One region of the Rahnella sp. CFA14(1/10) genome, then DNA from elsewhere that is predicted to be linked to it. Evidence: predicted binding sites of a transcription regulator. Region 1 holds the regulator's gene; the other holds the start of a gene.
The links. The regulator Fur, encoded in region 1, represses iron uptake genes when iron is present. The targets are predictions, from matches to a motif close to ATAATAATGAGAACNACTATCAA.
Positions count from the first base shown of each region.

Region 2: EVX52_RS16980 (Nramp family divalent metal transporter) is a predicted target of Fur. The motif match lies at 1,657-1,679, and genes of this name have one in related genera.

Region 1 is NZ_SEWS01000001.1:676,829-681,708, reverse strand. Features, by position in the region: gene EVX52_RS03405 (OprD family outer membrane porin) at 318-1,730, shown strand; gene chiQ (ChiQ/YbfN family lipoprotein) at 1,744-2,079, shown strand; gene fur (ferric iron uptake transcriptional regulator) at 2,212-2,667, opposite strand; gene fldA (flavodoxin FldA) at 2,979-3,506, opposite strand; gene EVX52_RS03385 (methyl-accepting chemotaxis protein) at 3,928-4,880, shown strand, end outside.
Region 2 is NZ_SEWS01000008.1:159,398-164,277, forward strand. Features, by position in the region: gene EVX52_RS16975 (NupC/NupG family nucleoside CNT transporter) at 123-1,310, opposite strand; gene EVX52_RS16980 (Nramp family divalent metal transporter) at 1,727-2,956, shown strand; gene EVX52_RS16985 (DUF2502 domain-containing protein) at 3,031-3,465, opposite strand; gene mgrA (L-glyceraldehyde 3-phosphate reductase) at 3,625-4,614, opposite strand.

The DNA.
Region 1 (4,880 bases):
CCTTTCCTCAGTAAAACTTAGTGACTTGTTTATTCTCTCTATTTAAATAATCTGTCGGTCTGATCCTGCCTTAAGACATATAGTTACATTTTTTCATCTTTATGTGCACTTTGTCATACTTCGATGATCAATGATTAATTACCCATTGATAATTCGCGTCGCGAAAAATACTCTTAATGTTGATTTAACCGGTTACGTCTCTGACGGCCGATTTTGATACCCGTTTGGGTTTTGCACGAAATTTTTAGTCAAAATGAGGAATCTCTATGCATAAGCACCTTAACAGGGGCAGGGGATCGGCTTACCTGAAACCTGCCATGTATTCTCTCGCCGGCACTTTACTGAGTGGCGGAATGATGTTTTCACACGAGGCCAGCGCGGCCGGTTTTATCGATGATTCCACACTGACCGGTGGCGTGTATTACTGGCAGCGTGAACGTGACCGCAAAGATTTGAACAAAACCAAAGAAGAAACCCGTCCGGATGGCTCAAAAGTCACCGTCAATAATTCCGACTACAACAAATACGCGACTAACCTTTCACACTCCACTGCTAACCTGAATCTCGATTTTTCCTCTGGTTATGCCTGGGACATGTTCGGTATCGACGTTGCGGCCTTCACCGCCATTGAATTAGCCGAAGCCAGTGACAGCACTCATCCAAACGAAATTGCATTCTCTTCTAAAAACCACGCTTATGACGAGGATTACTCAGGTGATAAAGGCGGGGTCAGTCTCTACAAAGCGGCCGGTAAATTTAAATATGGCGGATTCTGGGGACATGCGGGCTATATTCAGCCCACAGGGCAGACGTTGATCGCACCGCACTGGAGCTTCATGCCGGGGACTTATCGCGGTGCGGAAGCCGGGTATAAACATGATTTCGGTGATGCGGGTGAACTGAGTTTCTCCTATATGTGGGCCGACGAATATAAATCGCCCTGGCATCTGGAAATGGATGATTTCCGCCAGAATGATAAGAAAACCGGCGTTTCTTATATTCACTCCCTCGGTGCGAAATATGACTTTAAAAATGACTTCGTGCTGGAAGGCGCGTTTGGTCAGGCTGAAAGTTATGTCGATCAGTACTTTGGCAAAGCCTCGTACAAAATAGATTTGCTGGGCAATCCGCTGACTACCAGCTATCAGTTCTATGGGGCAGAAGATCGTATCAGCGACAAAAATGATCCAAACAGTTTGTATGATGGTCTGGCCTGGTTGCAGGCATTAACTTTCGGCTATACCACGGGTCAGTTCAACTGGCGTCTGGAAGGGACGATGGTGAAAGCGGAAGGGAACCAGGGTTACTTCCTGCAACGTATGACGCCGACGTATTCCTCTTCAAACGGCCGTCTTGATGTGTGGTGGGACAACCGTTCGGACTTCAACGCTAACGGTGAAAAAGCAGTATATGCAGGCGTGTTGTATGACCTGGCAAAATGGGATTTACCGGGCTTAGCCGTCGGTGGCTCCTATGTTTATGCATGGGATGCCAGGCCGAGCACTAACGCGGCTTACGACCAGAGTCAGCGCCTGAAAGAAAGCGCCTGGAGTCTGGATGCGCTGTACACCATTCAGGAAGGCCGTGCGAAAGGGACATTGTTCAAACTGCATTACACCCAGTATGACAATCATTCGGATATTCCAAGCTGGGGCGGCGGATACGGCAATATTTTCCAGGATGAAAAAGACGTGAAATTCATCGTTATCGCTCCATTCACTATTTTCTGAGGTCGCTATGTCGATGAATAAATTATTGATGACCGTGGTATCCGCTGTTCTGCTGGCGGGTTGTGCGCCGACAGCCGGTCAGGCTGAAATATCCAAAACGCGTGAGGCTTACAGCGCCTGTATTAATACAGCGGAAGGCAATCCGGATAAACTGGCATCCTGTCAGGCGGTGCTGAATGTGCTGAAACAGGAAAAAGCCCACCAAAAATTTGCGGAACAGGAAACGGTTCGCGTGGTGGATTACCAGCAGTGTCTTACGGCACGCAAAACCGGTAATGGTCAGGCGTATGCCGCAGATTGCGGAAAGATATGGCAGGAAATCCGGGCCAATAACGCTCCGAAACCGTAAAACGAATCGCAGAAATCAAACCCCGGCGTGCCGGGGTTTTTTTAGGGTTGCTGAAATCCAGACATAAAAAAACCGCTTTTCAGCGGTTAATGAATTCACAGCCTGTCGGCAACGGGGTTGCCACATGCCATATTAGTGCGCAGGTTTATCGTTGTGCAAAGACTCATCTTCGCGGCAATCACCTGCTTCACAATGACCATAGAGATACAGACTATGGTTGGTCAGTTTGATGCCGTGTTTCTTAGCAATCTCACGCTGACGGCCTTCAATATACTCATCACGAAATTCGATTACACGTCCGCAATCCAGGCAGATGAGGTGATCGTGGTGATGCTGCTGAGTCAGTTCGAATACGGACTTGCCGCCTTCGAAATTATGACGGGTAACGATACCGGCGTCGTCGAACTGGTTCAGAACGCGGTAAACCGTTGCCAGGCCAATTTCTTCACCCATATCAATTAATTGCTTGTAAAGATCTTCCGCACTAACGTGATGACCTTCCGGCGCTTGCAGCACTTCCAGGATTTTGAGGCGCGGAAGCGTGACTTTTAAGCCAGCTTTCTTCAGTGCGGTGTTGTTGTCAGTCATGCGGATTCAGTCCTGTTACTATGTGCTAATCAAGTTGAGGCATGCAGCCTGTGGCATCGGCGGCACAAATTATTCGTTTAGTCTCTTCGTTTACGCAAGTGTGCCAATTGTCGTCAACGATAGCCTGTTAATAAAGATCACAATTTGCCGGTCACATTGGTAATGCAACGACTTGATCGATAGAAAAAACAGAGGAACTCAGTGTACCTTGATACGACCGAAAGTTACAATTTTGTAGCAGTTAAATTGTTAATTTCAGTAATAGTTTGGCCCTTCAATTGTAGAATAAATCCTCAGGGCCAACAGGGTTTTTAGCCAATAATTTCAGAAAGGCTGAGTTCTTCTGTGATCTGTTTCACCCAGGCATCAACACGTTCACTGGTCAGTTCCGGCTGGCGATCTTCGTCAATTGCCAGGCCTATGAAATGCTTATCATCAGCCAGGCCTTTAGAGGCTTCAAAGTGATACCCTTCGGTAGGCCAGTGTCCGACAATCACTGCGCCGCGTGGCTCAATGATATCGCGCACGGTGCCCAGTGCATCGCAAAAATATTCGGCATAGTCTTCCTGGTCACCACAGCCAAACAGTGCAACCAGCTTACCTTCGAAATCTATCTCTTCCAGCGTTGGGAAAAAGTCGTCCCAGTCACACTGCGCTTCACCGTAATACCAGGTTGGAATACCGATAAGCAAAATATCGAATTTTTCCAGATCCTCTTTGCTGCTCTTCGCAATGTCATGCACCTCTGCAACATCTTTACCCAACTGTTTCTGGATCATTTTTGCGATGTTTTCGGTGTTACCTGTATCGGATCCAAAGAAGATACCTACAACGGCCATAAGATTACCTAACCTCTTGTTCTCAATGAAGTGCTCTGCAACGCAGGCAATAATAATGCAGATGATAGCAAACTCGTGCGGCGGAGAATATGCTTCTGCTCGCCTTCTTAGCTGGGGAATAAGTTTATCGGGCAATATTTTTAAGTGTTATCGCCTTTGTGTGCTTTCACGCAGGGTGCGTTAACCTCAGGCTGAATAAGGTCAAACGCAAATTGAAGAAATAAGTCGTCACAATACTAAATTTCGAGAATATTCCGCCGATAGATGATGCGAGAGCAATCTCAACATAATAAAGAAATCGATGCCCGGAGAGGTGTTCAAACATGTCCTGGGGCACTTGCCTGCTGGTTACCTGTCTTGATTCTCCGCATCCCCCTCAATCCTCAGGCCAGAAACAGTCATGTTTCGAGAGAGGCATATCGTGCAGTTTTTAAAAAATATTACCATCAGGGCCGCTTTGTTAACAATTCTTGGCATTTTTTGTGTCATGTGGGCGGGTGTTTCCCTATACACCGTTACCTCCCTTGACACACTGACCCAAAATACCAAAAACAGTACCGAGCTGGTCAATAATATGGCGCTGATCAATAAAGGAAATGATCAGTATTTCCGTACCGTAACTCGCCTTACGCGTGCCGTCGCACAGCTTCAGGCCGATCCGTCAAAAGGTCCGGAAATTTTTGATACCGCCAAACAATCCCTCACCGGGCTGACCCAGGCACTGGCTAATTTTAAAACGGCGCCGCATCCGGGGCTGGAAGATGTTGCCGTGCAGGAACTGATCACCAATTGGGAAAATCTGATTACCCAGGGCGTCACGCCAATGTTCGACGCAGCCTTCAGTAAGAACACGGAGTTATATAACCAGTTAGCCAACACTACCGTACCTGCACTGAGCCGCAGTTTTGGTGTCTCGATGGACAAAGTCGGCGGTCAGATCGCGGTAGATTTTGATGCATCGCAACGGCAGTCTGCCCATCTGACCTCATTCAGCAAAGTGATTCTGCTGACGGCCTTTGGTATCGGGCTGGTGATCTTATTACTGACTGACCGTTATCTGGTCATGGCGCTGGTGAAACCCTTGGATAAAATCCGTGATCACTTCGCGGTGATAGCAAGCGGCGATCTGACACTTTATCTGGATGAGTTCGGTAAAAACTGCGCCGGTAAGCTGATTCCGTTACTGAACCTGATGCAGTCTAGCCTGGTGAATACCGTTCAGACCATCCGCAACTGCACCAATCACATCTATCAGGGCGCGTCAGAAATTTCAGCCGGAAACAACGATTTATCTTCCCGTACGGAAGAGCAGGCATCTGCACTGGAAGAAACCGCTGCCAGCATGGAAGAACTGACTGCGACGGTTAAGCACAA
Region 2 (4,880 bases), on a different contig from region 1:
AACCTGCTTCGGCAGGTTTTTTGCTTTCCGGGGTTTGTGATTTTCCTTCCGGTTTTCCTGCCTGAATTGCAGACATAAAAAAACCCGCCGAGGCGGGTTTCTTGTCGTTCTGTATTGGCTTACTACGCCAGTACCAGACCTGCGATAGAAGCAGACAACACGCTGACCAGCGTTGAGCCGTACAGCAGTTTCAGACCGAAGCGTGAAACCACGTTGCCCTGATGTTCGTTCAGACCTTTAATAGCACCTGCAACGATACCGATCGAGGAAAAGTTCGCGAATGACACCAGGAACACGGACAGGATGCCCACGCCGCGAGGTGACAGCTCAGTCGCGACTTTCTGCAGATCCAACATCGCAACGAATTCATTGGAAACCAGTTTGGTTGCCATGATGCTGCCGACTTGCAAGGCTTCGTGGCTTGGCACACCCATCATCCATGCGAACGGATAGAAGACATAACCCAGCACGCCCTGGAAGGTGATACCGAATACCACGTCAAACAATGCATTCAGGCAGGAGATCAGTGCGATGAAACCAATCAGCATGGCTGCAACGATGATAGCCACTTTGAAACCCGCCAGGATATATTCACCCAGCATTTCAAAGAAGCTCTGGCCCTGATGCGTATTACCGATTTGCAGGTCTTCTTCTGAATCAACTTTATAAGGGTTGATCAACGACAGTACGATGAAAGTACTGAACATGTTGAGCACCAGCGCAGCAACAACAAAGCGCGGTTCGAGCATGGTCATATACGCACCCACAATCGACATAGAAACCGTCGACATTGCTGTGGCTGCCATGGTGTACATACGTTTTTCAGACATTTTGCTCAGAATATCTTTATACGCGATAAAGTTTTCTGACTGACCCAAAATCAGGGAGCTGATGGCGTTGAAAGATTCCAGTTTTCCCATGCCATTAATTTTCGACAGAACCGTACCGATAATACGGATGACGAAAGGCAGTACACGAATGTGTTGTAAAATACCGATGAGTGCAGAAATGAACACGATCGGACACAAAACTTTCAAGAAGAAGAACGCTAATCCTTTATCGCTCATGCCTCCAAATACGAAGCCGGTCCCTTCCGCAGCGAATCCTAATAATTTCTCAAACAAGTCTGAGAAGCCTTTCACAAAACCTAAACCAACAGAAGAATTCAGGAAGAAGTAGGCTAATAAGACTTCGATGACCAGCAGCTGAACAATGAAACGTAAACGGATATTTTTCCGGTCACGGCTCACCAGTAAAGCGAGTGCAGCGACAACGGCCAACGCTAATACAAAGTGCAATATTCGGGACATGGGTGCTCCAAATTAGAGGCAGGCTATATTTCGACGGACATTTTATGTAACGCGTACATTTAAAACGTGAAGTCGATTGCAAATATAGAAATTACAGACACGAATTGCAACAAATCACGGCTCATCACACAAAAAATCAAGATGTTAATAAAACTAAGCACAATTAGCATTCCTGTGCTAGTTTTATCATGTGCCGTAATGCATTCTGAATCTGGCCCGTTAATGTCTGTTTTAGGAAAGTACGATGCGTCTGGCTTTCTGAAATCGGGTGAGCGAATCACCTCTCAGTTATTACCTTCCCGCTTACAGCTGCTGCCTATCAGAGCAATCACTCAGATCATTCTAAATGCACTTGATAATCATTATCAATTAGATATGATTGATGTAAGCGTAATAATTGTAAGGGTTAACTAACTATGCTGAACAGCCGGGCCGAATCCACAGGCCGCGCGTCCAGAAAGATGAAGCTTTCACTGATGGGGCCGGCTTTTATTGCCGCCATCGGTTATATCGATCCGGGCAACTTTGCGACTAATATTCAGGCCGGAGCCTCTTACGGTTATCAGTTGCTGTGGGTGGTGGTATGGGCTAACATCATGGCGATGTTGATCCAGTTGTTGTCTGCCAAACTCGGTATTGCCACCGGCAAAAACCTGGCCGAACATATCCGCGATCGTTTCCCGCGTCCGGCTGTCTGGGCTTACTGGGTGCAGGCGGAAATTATCGCGATGGCTACCGATCTTGCCGAATTTATTGGTGCCGCCATTGGCTTTAAACTGCTTCTCGGGGTATCGCTGTTACAAGGCGCGGTGCTCACCGGGATTGCGACCTTTATTATCCTCGGGCTGCAAAAACGCGGGCAAAAGCCGCTGGAACTGGTGATCGCCGGTTTGCTGCTTTTTGTCGCGGCGGCGTATATCGTTGAGTTATTCTTTTCGCAACCGAGCATGGTGGCGCTGGGCAAAGGCATGTTGATCCCTGCACTGCCAACCGCCGATTCAGTCTATCTGGCTGCCGGTGTACTCGGTGCGACCATCATGCCGCATGTCATCTATCTGCACTCCTCGCTGACTCAGCGGGGCGGTAAAGCCTCTAAAGCGCAGCGTTATTCAGCCACCAAGCTGGATGTCGGCATTGCCATGACTATTGCCGGTTTCGTGAATCTGGCGATGATGGCGACAGCCGCAGCGGCATTTCATTTCAGCGGACACAGTGGGATCAGCGAGCTGGATGAAGCCTATCTGACGCTGCAACCGTTGCTGGGTCACGCTGCTGCGACTACCTTTGGTCTGAGTCTGGTGGCTGCCGGTTTATCTTCAACAGTGGTCGGTACGCTGGCCGGGCAGGTGGTGATGCAGGGGTTTGTGAAATTCTACATTCCGCTGTGGGTTCGCCGTACAGTGACCATGATGCCGTCTTTTATTGTGATCCTGATGGGATTAGATGCCACACGCATTCTGGTGATGAGCCAGGTCTTGCTGAGCTTCGGGATTGCGCTGGCATTGCTGCCGTTGCTGGCTTTTACCGGTAACCGCAGCCTGATGGGTGATATGGTGAATACGAAAACCGTCCAGTGGGCGGGCCGGTTCATCGTGCTGATCGTCGTCAGCCTTAACCTCTATCTGCTGATCGGTATGTTGAAATAACGCCTGCGCAGCGACAGACAAACAAAAACGGGACAGTTTACGCTGTCCCGTTTTTGTTTGTTTTATTCAGTTGATTAATGGCGGTGGTCGCCATGCCCGCCGCCCCGGTGATCATCATGGCCGTGCCCCCGGTCATGTCCCCGACCCCGATCCGGCCCGCGGCCGTGATCATAATGCGCACGCCCGTGGTCGCTGTAATAATAACGCGGCGGTGGCATCGGACGACGTGGCGGATGGCGTTCGTTCCACCAGCCATGATCGCGCCAGCGATAACCATCCCAGTAATAGCCGCGCGGGCTGCGTGCACCATAGTGGTGGCCCCGATAGCCGTTCCACCAGCTTGGGTTACGCCAGTCATAGCCGTCCCAGTAATAACCCCGCCTGTCGCGGTCACCGATATTGATAGAAAGGCCCGGCGTATTCAGGCTGAAACTGCTGGCCTGCACGGTGGGTACCGCCGCAGGGAGCAGGGCAAAGAACAAAGTCGCAAAAAGTACCGGTTTTAACATGTGTGGCCCCAGATTCCTTATAATTTATGCTGACAGTTATAAGGGGAAGCGGACACCGGTTCTATTGCTTACAATCCTGTTTTGAATGATTTACGCGCCTTAACGGTTTGCTTACGAAGCCTCCATAAAGGCGCGTTTTTTATACTGAAGAGTAACCGTTTACACTAAAATCCCTTCAATAGCCGCCAGTTCTTCTGCGCTGAAATGGCGATGTGAGACCATGCCCACGGCGTCGTCGATCTGGCTGGTTTTACTGGCGCCAATCAGGACAGACGTCACGCGGTCGCCCCGCAGAACCCAGGCCAGCGCCATCTGCGACAGTTTCTGACCACGTGCCTGGGCAATCTCATTCAGCTTACGCACTTTCGCCAGTTTCTCTTCTGTCAGTTGATCCGCAGTCAGGAACTTGCTGTCACTGGCCGCACGGGAATCTTCAGGAATACCTGCCAGGTAACGGTCCGTCAGCACGCCGCCCGCCAGTGGCGAGAAGGCGATGGAACCCACGCCGTTATCCGCCAGCGTATCCAGCAAATCCGCCTCCACCCAGCGTTCGAACATCGAATATTTCGGCTGATGGATCAGGCATGGCGTGCCAAGTTGCTGCAAAATCTCAAACGCTTTTTTCGCGCGTTCTGCCGGATAGTTCGACAAGCCGACGTAAAGCGCTTTGCCCTGACGTACGATTAAATCCAGCGCCGCCATCGTTTCTTCCAGCGGCGTATCAGGATCAGGACGGTGATGATAGAAAATATCCACATACTCCAGACCCATGCGTTTCAGGCTCTGATTCAGGCTGGCGACCAGATATTTTTTTGAGCCCCAGTCTCCATACGGGCCGTCCCACATGGTGTAACCGGCTTTGGAGGAGATAATCAGCTCATCGCGGTAGGGTAATAAATCTTCCTGCAGGATGCGGCCGAAATGTTGTTCCGCAGAACCCGGAGGCGGGCCGTAGTTATTAGCCAGATCGAAATGGGTAATCCCATGGTCAAAAGCATGGCGGATGAGTTTGCGGCCATTTTCAAAATGCGCGTTATCGCCGAAGTTATGCCACAGGCCAAGAGAAACGGCGGGTAATTTCAGACCGCTCCGGCCGCAGCGACGGTATTCCATATTCTCGTAACGGGTTGGACTGGCTCGATACACCATGTGAGTCCTTATAATCAATTCAGGAGTGAACAGAAGGTAATAACTTCATAAAAAAACCATTTTAGTGTATGCGCTTTCACAAGCATTTCCAGCTAATCAGATCACATCCGGAACAATCCTTACGCGCAGAGAGATTGATTACCGTGACTATTCTTCCTGCATATTACCTTTACTGCTGAATCCGCTTTCCTGCCTTAACGCAGTGCAGGGGTGTAACTCTGCGTTGCCATGCCTTATTTCGGATAATTAATATCCTCTTCCCCGGT